2 regions of the Streptomyces sp. NPDC037271 genome follow, and region 1 is predicted to be linked to the other one. Evidence: riboswitches for the same ligand, from Rfam matches in the RefSeq annotation. Region 1 holds a riboswitch; the other holds the start of a gene.
The links. Region 1 has a riboswitch for glycine ahead of gcvT (glycine cleavage system aminomethyltransferase GcvT). Riboswitches for the same ligand answer to the same signal wherever they lie in the genome.
Positions count from the first base shown of each region.

Region 1 (5,865 bases):
CCGCCGTGACCGCCTTGACGGCGGCCATGCCGTTGCGCTCGATGCACGGGATCTGGACCAGGCCGCCGACCGGGTCGCAGGTCAGGCCGAGGTTGTGCTCCATGCCGATCTCGGCGGCGTTCTCCACCTGCTCCGGCGTGCCGCCCAGCACCTCGGCGAGCGCGCCGGCCGCCATGGAGCAGGCGGAGCCGACCTCGCCCTGGCAGCCGACCTCGGCGCCGGAGATGGAGGCGTTCTCCTTGAAGAGCATGCCGATGGCGCCCGCGGCCAGGAGGAAGCGGACCACGCCGTCCTCGTCGGCGCCCGGGACGAAGTTCATGTAGTAGTGCAGGACCGCCGGGATGATGCCCGCCGCGCCGTTCGTCGGGGCCGTGACGACCCGGCCGCCGGCGGCGTTCTCCTCGTTCACGGCCATCGCGTAGAGGGTGATCCACTCCATCGACAGGGCCAGCGGGTCGCCCTCCGAGCGCAGTTTGCGCGCGGTGTTCGCGGCGCGGCGGCGGACCTTGAGGCCGCCCGGCAGGATGCCCTCGCGGGACATGCCCCGGTCGACGCACGCCCGCATGACGCGCCAGATCTCCAGCAGGCCCTCGCGGATCTCGTCCTCGTCGCGCCAGGCCCGCTCGTTCTCCAGCATCAGGGCGGAGATGGACAGGCCCGTCTCCCGGGCCAGGCGCAGCAGCTCGTCGCCGGTGCGGAAGGGGTACTTCAGCACCGTGTCGTCGAGCACGATGCGGTCCGCGCCCACCGCCTCCTCGTCGACGACGAAGCCGCCGCCGACCGAGTAGTACGTCTTCGAGAGCACTTCCGCGCCGGCCGCGTCGTACGCCCACAGCGTCATGCCGTTGGCGTGGTACGGGAGGGCCTTGCGGCGGTGCAGCACCATGTCGTCGTCGTAGGCGAAGGCGATCTCGCGCTCGCCGAGGAGGCGGAGGCGGCCCGAGGCTTTGATCGTCTCGACGCGTTCGTCCGCCGTCTCCACGTCCACCGTGCGCGGTGAGTCGCCCTCCAGGCCGAGCAGCACCGCCTTGGGCGTGCCGTGGCCGTGGCCGGTGGCACCGAGCGAGCCGTACAGCTCGGCGCGGACCGAGGCGACGGAGCCGAGCAGCTCCTCGTTGCGCAGGCGCCGGGCGAACATGCGGGCCGCGCGCATCGGGCCGACCGTGTGGGAGCTCGACGGGCCGATGCCGATCGAGAACAGGTCGAAGACCGAGATGGCCACGGGGACTCCTCAGAACGGGGGTGGTGCAGAGGGTGGTGCTTGGTCGGGGTGGGACGCGCCGTGCCCGCTTGTGGCGGGCACGGCGCACCTGAACACGTGGGGTGCTACTTGTCCAGACCCGGGTACAGCGGGTGCTTGTCGGCCAGGGTCTTCACCCGTGCCTTGAGGGCCTCGGCGTCGTAGGACGGCTTCAGCGCCTCGGCGATCACGTCCGCGACCTCGGCGAAGTCCTCGGCCGTGAAGCCGCGGGTCGCCAGGGCCGGCGTACCGATGCGCAGACCCGAGGTCACCATCGGCGGACGCGGGTCGTTCGGGACGGCGTTGCGGTTGACCGTGATGCCGACCTCGTGGAGGCGGTCCTCGGCCTGCTGTCCGTCCAGCTCGGAGTCGCGCAGGTCGACCAGGACCAGGTGGACGTCCGTGCCGCCGGTCAGCACCGAGACGCCCGCCGCCTTCGCGTCGTCCTTCACCAGGCGCTCGGCCAGGATGCGGGCGCCTTCCAGCGTACGGCGCTGGCGCTCCTTGAAGTCGTCGCTCGCGGCGACCTTGAAGGCGACGGCCTTGGCGGCCACCACGTGCTCCAGCGGGCCACCCTGCTGACCGGGGAAGACGGCGGAGTTGATCTTCTTGGCCAGTTCGGCCGTGGAGAGGATCACACCGCCGCGCGGGCCGCCCAGCGTCTTGTGGGTGGTGGTGGTGACGACGTGGGCGTGCGGCACCGGGTTCGGGTGCAGGCCCGCCGCGACCAGACCGGCGAAGTGCGCCATGTCGACCATCAGGTACGCGCCGACCTCGTCCGCGACCTTGCGGAACGCGGCGAAGTCCAGCTGACGCGGGTAGGCCGACCAGCCGGCCACGATCAGCTTCGGCCGGGTCTCCTTGGCGAGGCGCTCCACCTCGGCCATGTCGACCTGGCCGTCGTCGCCGACGTGGTACGGGACGACGTTGTAGAGCTTGCCGGAGAAGTTGATCTTCATGCCGTGGGTCAGGTGCCCGCCGTGGGCGAGGTTCAGACCCATGATCGTGTCGCCGGGCTTGAGCAGCGCGAACATCGCGGCCGCGTTGGCCTGGGCGCCCGAGTGCGGCTGGACGTTGGCGTGCTCGGCGCCGAAGAGCGCCTTGACCCGGTCGATGGCGATCTGCTCGACCACGTCGACGTGCTCGCAGCCGCCGTAGTAGCGGCGGCCGGGGTAGCCCTCGGCGTACTTGTTGGTGAGGACCGAGCCCTGGGCCTCCATGACCGCGACCGGGGCGAAGTTCTCCGAGGCGATCATCTCGAGGGTGGACTGCTGGCGGTCCAGCTCGGCGTCGACGGCGGCGGCGACGTCGGGGTCGAGCTCGTGCAGGGGGGTGTTCAGAAGCGACATGCGGTCCGTGACTCCTCAGCCGGCGGTGAAGGCGGTGTACTCGTCGGCGGAGAGCAGGTCGGCCGGCTCGTCCGTGATCCGCACCTTGAACAGCCAGCCGCCCTCGAAGGGCGCGCTGTTCACCAGCGACGGGTCGTTGACGACGTCCTCGTTGACCTCGGTGACCTCGCCGGAGACGGGGGAGTAGAGGTCGGAGACCGACTTGGTCGACTCCAGTTCGCCGCAGGTCTCGCCCGCGGACACCGAGTCGCCGACCTCGGGGAGCTGGACGAAGACGACGTCACCGAGTGCGTTGGCCGCGTGCTCCGTGATGCCGACCGTCGAGGCGCCGTCCTCGGCGCCCGACAGCCACTCGTGCTCCTTGCTGTAGCGCAGCTGCTGGGGGTTGCTCATGGCCTGAATTCTCCTGTACGCGAGGGAGTGCTGGTGACGGGGGGCTGCTGGTGAAGGGGCTGCTGAAACCGCTGGTGAGCAGCGAGGACACGCGCGGGGCGACGAGGACACGCGCGGGGCGACGAGGGCGCCGCCGTCCGCCCGGTGTCTACTTCTGCCGCTTGTAGAACGGCAGCGCCACGACCTCGTACGGCTCGTGGCTGCCCCGGATGTCCACGCCCACACCCGCGGTGCCGGGTGCCGCGTGCGCGGGGTCGACGTACGCCATGGCGATCGGCTTGCCCAGCGTCGGGGACGGCGCCCCGGAGGTGACCTCGCCGACGACCTCGCCGCCGGCGACGACCTGGTACCCGGCGCGCGGCACCCGGCGGCCCTCGGCGACCAGGCCGACCAGGACGCGGGGCGGGTTCTGCTCGGCCCGGGAGGCGGCCTCGGTCAGCGCGGCGCGCCCGACGAAGTCGCCCTCCTTCTCGAACTTCACCACCCGGCCGAGCCCGGCGTCGAAGGGCGTCAGCGCGGTCGACAGCTCGTGCCCGTACAGCGGCATGCCCGCCTCCAGGCGGAGCGTGTCCCGGCAGGACAGTCCGCACGGGACCAGCCCGGCGCCCTCGCCCGCCCGGGTCAGCGCCTGCCACAGCCCGACGGCGTGCTCCGGCTTCACGAACAGCTCGAAGCCGTCCTCGCCGGTGTAGCCGGTGCGCGCGATGAGTGCCGGGACGCCGGCCACGGTGCCGGGCAGACCGGCGTAGTACTTCAGGCCGTCCAGGTCGGCGTCGGTCAGCGACGCGAGGATCGCCGGGGACTCGGGGCCCTGCACGGCGAGCAGCGCGTAGGCGTCGCGGTCGTCGCGCACCTCGGCGTCGAAGCCGGCCGAGCGCCCGGTCAGCGCGTCCAGCACCACCTGGGCGTTGGAGGCGTTGGCGACGACCATGTACTCCTGGTCGCCCAGGCGGTAGACGATCAGGTCGTCCAGGATGCCGCCGTCCTCGCGGCAGATCATGGTGTAGCGGGCGCGGCCCGGCTTCACGCTGCCGATGTTGCCGACCAGCGCGTAGTCCAGCAGGTCGGCGGCCTGGGGCCCGGTGACCGTGATCTCACCCATGTGGGAGAGGTCGAAGAGCCCGGCCCGGGTGCGCACCGCGACGTGCTCGTCCCGCTCGGAGCCGTAGCGCAGGGGCATGTCCCAGCCGGCGAAGTCGGTCATCGTCGCGCCCAGCGCGCGATGCGTGGCATCGAGCGCGGTACGGCGGAGTTCGGTACTGCTCATCGGTCGTTCGTCTCCCAGGACAGGACGTGGCGAGGTCGATCCTCCCCATCTGTCATCGGAACCTGAGAGGTTCGTCACGGCCACCGGAGCGCGGTGGCCGGGACTTGCACCTTGGGTGGGGCAGCCCGTCGAGGGGCGGCCCGCTTTTCAGATGTGCCTCGCCCGCGCGGTAACGGGGCCTGAGAGATTCAAGGGAGGGACTTGCTCCTTCGGCGCCCCGGCGCGGCCGGGGACTCTCCCGCGCGGATTCAAACGGCCGGTATGCAGTTGGCGCCGCCATCATTGCACGCCCCGCCGATCCGTGGGCAGACCGATATCTGTAACCGGCTTGTGGCAGTAAGCGCACGAAAACGCGAGACCTGCGCATTACCTTCTCTTTACACTCGACGGGGATGGGAACTCGTGAACCGCCCCAGGGGAGGACGATCACGGTGAACAGGACCACGGCGTACGCCACCACCTCCGGTCTCGCGCTGCCCGAGCAGCCCGTCGCCCCGGCACCCCAGGCGTGCGCCGAGCTGCCCGCACCCGTCGTCCGCGATCTGCGGGACCGGGACGGCCGCAGCCCGCACGCCCTGCTCTTCGGACCCCGGGACCTGGTGGTGATCACCGGCCTGCCCGGCAGCGGGAAGTCCACGCTGATGGAGCGCACCGTGCGCGGACCGCGCATCGACTCCCAGGACACCCGGGACCGCTGGGACCGCCGCATGCCGCGCTTCGTGCCGTACGGGCTCTACCGCCCCCTCGTCCGCCTCGCCCACTACGCCGGACTGCGCAGGGCCCTGCGCTCCGGCGAGGGCGTCGTCGTGCACGACTGCGGCACCCAGGCCTGGGTGCGCGGCTGGCTGGCCCGCGAGGCCCGCCGCCGTGACGGCACACTCCACCTGCTGCTGCTCGACGTCGAGGCCGACGAGGCCCTGGCCGGCCAGCGCGAGCGCGGCCGGGGCGTGTCGCGGTACGCGTTCCTGCGGCACCGCTCGGCCAACACCCGCCTGCTGCGCGCGGTGACCGAGGGCACCCTGCCCGCCGGCTGCACCTCGGCGGTCCTCCTGGACCGGGCGGCGGCCAACACGCTCCGCCGTATCGCCTTCACGGGGTGACGCACCGTAGGGCCGCGGGGCCGAACGGGTTAGCCTTTCCCGTCACAGCAGCGGTACCAGGCAGGCGGTAGGTAGGCAGATGGACGTCCCGGCACAGGCGCAACACCCGTACGGCGGGTGGCCCGGCAACGAGCTGGAGGAGGTGTTGTCCGCCTCCCTCGGAGTGCCGGGCGCCGGCGGCCGGATCGTGGAGGTGCTCGGCCGCAGCTTCCTGTGGATCCCCCTGCCGAACGGCGGCGGCCCGCACAGCGGCTCCCTCGACCTGCCCTCCCTGGAGGTCGACGGCCAGGCCTACGTACCGGTCTTCAGCTCCGAGGAGCAGCTCCGCCAGGTGGCCGGCGCGCAGATGGCGTACACCGTCGCCCCCGCCGCGGAGTTCGCCCGCGGCCTGCCCCCGCAGGTCGGCATCGCCGTCAACCCGGACGGCGCGGTCGGCATCCCGCTGCCGCCGCCCGCCGTGGCCGAGCTGTGCCGGGCCGGCCGCACCCCGCTGGACGGACCCGCGTCCGGCGGCCG
Region 1 is NZ_JBVJVN010000016.1:124,967-130,831, reverse strand. Features, by position in the region: gene ACZ7G3_RS25155 (L-serine ammonia-lyase) at 1-1,222, opposite strand, end outside; gene glyA (serine hydroxymethyltransferase) at 1,327-2,589, opposite strand; gene gcvH (glycine cleavage system protein GcvH) at 2,605-2,982, opposite strand; gene gcvT (glycine cleavage system aminomethyltransferase GcvT) at 3,131-4,249, opposite strand; glycine riboswitch at 4,289-4,406, opposite strand; glycine riboswitch at 4,407-4,500, opposite strand; gene ACZ7G3_RS25135 (AAA family ATPase) at 4,681-5,349, shown strand; gene ACZ7G3_RS25130 (enhanced serine sensitivity protein SseB) at 5,429-5,865, shown strand, end outside.

Region 2 (5,865 bases), on a different contig from region 1:
GGCGGGCAGGAGCAGACGAGGTTCCGGTCACCGTAGGCCTGGTCGATCCGGCGCACCGGCGGCCAGTACTTGTCGGCGGCGGACACCCCGGCCGGGAAGACGGCCTCCTCGCGCGTGTACGCGTGGTCCCAGTCGCCGCCCAGCGCACCGGCGGTGTGCGGCGCGCCCCGCAGCGGGTTGTCGTCCGCGGACCAGGCGCCGGAGCCGACCTTCTCGATCTCCGCGCGGATGGCGATCATCGCCTCGCAGAACCGGTCCAGCTCGGTGAGGTCCTCGGACTCGGTCGGCTCGATCATCAGCGTGCCGGCCACCGGGAACGACATCGTCGGCGCGTGGAAGCCGTAGTCGATCAGCCGCTTGGCGACGTCGTCGACGCTCACGCCGGTCGCCTTGGTCAGCGGGCGCAGGTCGATGATGCACTCGTGCGCGACCAGCCCGTCCGGGCCGGTGTACAGCACCGGGAAGTGCGGCTCCAGGCGCTTGGCGATGTAGTTGGCGGACAGCACGGCCACCTGCGTGGCGCGCTTGAGCCCCTCGCCGCCCATCAGCCGGACGTACGACCACGAGATCGGCAGGATGCCGGCCGAGCCCCACGGCGCCGCCGAGATCGGGCCGACGCCCGTCTGCGGACCGGCCGCGGGCTGCAGCGGGTGGTTGGGCAGGTACGGCGCCAGGTGCGACCGCACGGCCACGGGGCCGACGCCCGGACCGCCGCCGCCGTGCGGGATGCAGAACGTCTTGTGCAGGTTCAGGTGGGAGACGTCGCCGCCGAAGTGGCCGGGCTTGGCGAGGCCGACCAGGGCGTTGAGGTTGGCGCCGTCCACGTAGACCTGGCCGCCGGCGTCGTGCACCCGGGCGCAGATGTCGGCGACGTGCTCCTCGAAGACGCCGTGCGTGGAGGGGTACGTGATCATCAGCACGGACAGCTCGTCGCGGTGCTTCTCGATCTTGGCGCGCAGGTCCTCGACGTCGATCTCGCCGTCCTCGGCGGTCTTGACGACGACGACCTTCATGCCGGCCATGACCGCGCTGGCGGCGTTGGTGCCGTGCGCGGAGGACGGGATGAGGCAGACGGTGCGCTGCTCGTCACCGTTGGCGCGGTGGTAGGCGCGTACGGCGAGCAGGCCGGCGAACTCGCCCTGCGACCCGGCGTTCGGCTGGAGCGAGACCTTGTCGTACCCGGTGACCTCGGCGAGCCGCTCCTCCAGCTCACGGATGAGCGTGAGGTAGCCCTGCGCCTGCGCGGCGGGCGCGAAGGGGTGCAGGGCACCGAACTCCGGCCACGTCACCGGCTCCATCTCGGTGGTCGCGTTGAGCTTCATGGTGCAGGAGCCCAGCGGGATCATGCCGCGGTCCAGCGCGTAGTCGCGGTCCGCGAGGCGGCGCAGGTAGCGCAGCATCGCGGTCTCGGAGCGGTACTGGTGGAAGACCGGGTGGGTCAGGAAGTCGTCGGTGCGCAGCCGGGCCTCGGGCAGCGTCTCCCCGGTCGCCGCGTCCAGCGCCTCGATGTCGCCCTCGACGCCGAAGGCGTTCCACACGCCGCCGACCTGGGCGCGCGTGGTGGTCTCGTCGCAGGCGAACGACACGTGGTCGGCGTCGACGAGGCGCAGGTTGATGCCGTTCTCCCGGGCGGCGTGGACGACCTCGGCGGCCCGGCCCGGCACCCGCGCGGTGACCGTGTCGAAGTAGGCGCCGTGCACGATCTCGACACCGCCGGCCGCGAGACCCGCGGCGATGACCGTGGCGTACCGGTGGGTGCGGCGCGCGACGGCCCGCAGCCCCTCCGGCCCGTGGTACACGGCGTACATGCCGGCCATGACGGCGAGCAGCACCTGCGCGGTGCAGATGTTGCTGGTGGCCTTCTCGCGGCGGATGTGCTGCTCGCGGGTCTGCAGGGCGAGGCGGTAGGCCTTGTTGCCGTCGGCGTCCACGGAGACGCCGACCAGGCGGCCGGGCAGGCTGCGCGCGAACTTCTCGTGCACCGCCATGTAGCCGGCGTGCGGTCCGCCGAAGCCCATCGGCACACCGAAGCGCTGCGTGGTGCCGATGGCGATGTCCGCGCCCAGCTCGCCGGGCGAGGTGAGCAGCGTGAGGGCGAGCAGGTCGGCGGCGACGGTGACGAGGGCGCCGAGCTCGTGCGCCCGGTCGATCACCGGCTTGATGTCGCGCACGGCACCGGAGGCGCCCGGGTACTGGATCAGGACGCCGTTGATCTCCCGCTCCGCGACCTCGGCCGGGATGCCCTCGCCGAGGTCGGCGACGACGACCTCGACGCCGGTCGGCTCGGCGCGGGTCCGTATCACGGCGATGGTCTGCGGCAGGGCGTCCGCGTCGACCAGGAAGAGGCCCTTCTTGTTCTTGCCCATGCGCCGGGAGAGCGCCATGGCCTCGGCGGCGGCGGTGCCCTCGTCGAGCAGCGAGGCACCGGAGGTCGGCAGGCCGGTGAGCTCGGCCACCATGGTCTGGAAGTTCAGCAGGGCCTCGAGACGTCCCTGGGAGATCTCCGGCTGGTACGGCGTGTACGCGGTGTACCAGGCCGGGTTCTCCATGACGTTGCGCAGGATGACCGGCGGGGTGAAGGTGCCGTAGTAGCCGAGGCCGATCATGGAGTCGAGGACCTGGTTGCGGTCGGCCAGGGAGCGCAGCTCGGCCAGCACCTCGGCCTCGGAGCGCGCACCGGGCAGGTCCAGCGCGTCGGCGTTCTTGATCACATCCGGCACCGCGGCGGCCGTCAGCTCGTCGAGCGAACCGTAGCCGACCTGCGCGAGCATCTTGGCCCGGGCCTCTTGGTCGGGGCCGATGTGGCGCTGCTCGAACGGTGCCGACTGTTCGAGCTCGGAGAGCGGAGTGCGATGGGCGGTCATTGCGGAGGCCTCCTGGTCTGACGACCTTCGAGGGGCACCACGGCGCGGGTACCCGGACGGCCTCCCCCTCTGTCATCTCGACCTGAGAGCTTCACCGGGGGCCCGAGGGCTCTCCCGGCTTTCACCGTCGGTGAGAGCGGAAGCCGTTGACGCCCGCCCTGCTTTCCAGAGTGACCTCGTCCGTGCGGTACGTGAGCCTGAGAGATTCCGGGGAGGATTTGCTCCTTCGGCGCCTCCGGTGGTGTCCGGAGGACTCTCCCGCACGGGGTCAGCAGCCGTTTGCCAGCGTACCAGCGAGGTCGCCGCACGGACTTCGAGTGGCCGACCGGCCATATGTGCTCTTTTGTAGTACTTACGGATGATTCGGCGGCTGGTGTGCGAGCCCAGTGCGACCCAATGGAGGGCCCCGTGCGTACCGACATCGACCCGCGCAATCTGATCGGCCGCAAGGCGTTCGACCGCAACGGCACCCGGATCGGCACTGTCGACGAGGTCTATCTCGACGACGCCACCGGGGTCCCCGAGTGGGCTGCCATACGCACCGGCCTGTTCAGCAGGGACGCCTTCGTGCCCCTGGAGCCCAGCGAGCTGGTCGAGGGCACCCTGCGCGTGCCCTTCGACCGGGCTCTGATCAGGGAGGCTCCCGACTTCGGCGTCGGCCGCCATCTCTCGCCGGAACAGGAACTCCAGCTCTACCACCACTACGGTCTCGACGTCGCCGCTCCTCCCCCGCTCCCCGACCACGACTTCGGCAGGCTGGCGGGCCAGGGCAAGGAGGAGAGCTGACGGCGGTCCGGTCCCACCGCGCCCTGCCCGCCCGGGCCCATCCGGAGGATCGTGGCGCAGACGCGGGCTCCGACCGCCCTCTCCGCCGCCCGCAGGACACGAGGAGCAACCCCACCGGCCCTGCCGACGCTCGCCGACACCCTCCCCCGCCTCCCCTTCCGTCTTCCGGCCGGCCCCCTCGGTCCCCCTCCCCGGCGCCGGTCGGCGGGCGCCGTCACGTCAGGTCCTGGCCGACGGCAGGACACGCGGGCCCCGCCGGGCCGGTCCGCGCGTCGGTGCCCGCGGCGAGGTCCGGGCCGCCCTCCGCGCCCGCCGGCCCGGACGCCCCGGGTCTTCGCGGCACGGGCGCGACCAGTGGCAGCGGATCCGCCGGTGCCAGGTCCGGGTCGTCCACCGGGAAGGTCCGTACCCGGCCGGTCTCCGAGTAGGGCGTCTCGAACCGCACGGTGACCCTCCCCAGTCCGCTGCCCTGCACCCACCCGTGCCCGTACTCCGCGTGCCGCACGTCGTGCCCCGCCGGCCACCGGCGCTCGGCGGGGGCCGGCCGGTGCTCCGCGGCGGGCTCCGGATCGGGTTCCTCGGCGAGCTCGTCGGCCCGGTCCCCCGCCGCCTGCGCGAAGAGGTCCTCCTGCGTGTAGTCGGCGAGTCCGCTGACGCCGACCCCGAGCAGCCGCACGCCGCCCGTGGTGTCCACGGAGTCCAGCAGCCGGGCCGCGGCCTCCCGCACCACACCCGGGTCGTCCGTGGGCCCCCGGAGGGTCTCGGAGCGCGTCAGCGTGGAGAAGTCGTACCTGCGTACCTTGAGCACGATGGTCCGCCCGGACAGCCCGGAGGCGCGCAGCCTCCGTACGCACCGGTCGGCCAGCCGCCCGACTTCCACACCGACCCGCAACCGGTCGTGGATGTCCACGTCGTAGGTGTCCTCGACGGACACCGACTTGGTCTCCCGCTCGGCCACCACGGGCCGCTCGTCACGGGCCAGGGCCATGGCGTAGAGGGCATGCCCGTGCGCCTTGCCCAGCAGCCGTACGAGCTCGTCCTCGCCCGCCTCGGCGATCTCGCCGACCGTGGTGATCCCGGCCCGCCGCAGGTGGTCTCCCGTGGCCGGGCCCACACCGGGCAGCGTCCGCACCGTCATCGGCTCCAGCATCGCCCGCTCGGTCCCCGGCGGGATCAGTACCAGCCCGTCGGGTTTGGCCTCCTCGGAGGCGATCTTGGCGAGCATCTTGGAGGCGGCGAGCCCCACGGACCCGGTGAGGCCGGTGACGGTGCGGATGTCCGTGCGCAGCTTCGCGCCGGCCAGCCGCGCCGACTCCGCGTCCCAGGCCGTCCCGCCGGCCTCCAGGTCCACGAAGGCCTCGTCCAGGCTCAGCGGCTCCACCAGGGGCGACAGCGCCCGCAGCAGCCGCATCACCTGCTCGCTGATCGACCGGTAGAGCTCGAAGCGCGGGACGAGGTACGCGGCGTTGGGTGCCAGCCGCCGGGCCTGGCCCATGGGCATCGCCGAGTGCACGCCGAAGACCCGCGCCTCGTACGAGCAGGTGGCGACCACGCCTCGTGGCCCGAGGCCGCCCACGACCACGGCCTTCCCGCGCAGACTCGGCTTGGACGCCTGCTCCACCGAGGCGAAGAAGGCATCCATGTCGAGATGCAGGATCGTGGGCGCGGTTCTCACATCTCCGATGCTGCCCTACGCCACTGACAACGCCTCGCCCGACCGTGCCCCGCCCGCGTGCGGGCGGTGTCAGACCGCCCGGTTGCGCCGCCGCGCCAGCTCGTCCGCCGGATTGTGCCCGACCAGGGTCTCCCCCGTGTCGATCCGCTCCCCGTGCAGCTGGGACAGCGCGCTCTCGACGTCCCGCCACACCACGCCGACGGCGATGCCGAAGATGCCCTGCCCGCCCTGGAGCAGGGCGTGCACCTCGTCGGGCGAGGTGCACTCGTAGACCGTGGCGCCGTCGCTCATCAGCGTCATCCGTTCCAGGTCACGAAAGCCGCGTTCCCTGAGATGCTGGACGGCGGTGCGAATGTTCTGCAGTGACACCCCAGTGTCGAGGAAGCGCTTGACGATCTTCAGCACGACCACGTCGCGGAAGCTGTACAGACGCTGCGTCCCGGACCCGTGGGCGGGCCGCACGGAGGGCTCGACGAGGCCCGTGCGAGCCCAGTAGTCGAGCTGCCGGTAGGTGATACCGGCGGCCGCGCAGGCCGTCGG
Region 2 is NZ_JBVJVN010000003.1:431,344-437,208, forward strand. Features, by position in the region: gene gcvP (aminomethyl-transferring glycine dehydrogenase) at 1-2,864, opposite strand, end outside; glycine riboswitch at 3,040-3,135, opposite strand; gene ACZ7G3_RS09770 (PRC-barrel domain-containing protein) at 3,273-3,650, shown strand; gene ACZ7G3_RS09775 (DNA polymerase IV) at 3,865-5,325, opposite strand; gene ACZ7G3_RS09780 (MerR family transcriptional regulator) at 5,395-5,865, opposite strand, start outside.
Region 2: linked by a shared signal. The riboswitch ahead of gcvP (aminomethyl-transferring glycine dehydrogenase) and the one ahead of gcvT (glycine cleavage system aminomethyltransferase GcvT) in region 1 are both predicted to bind glycine.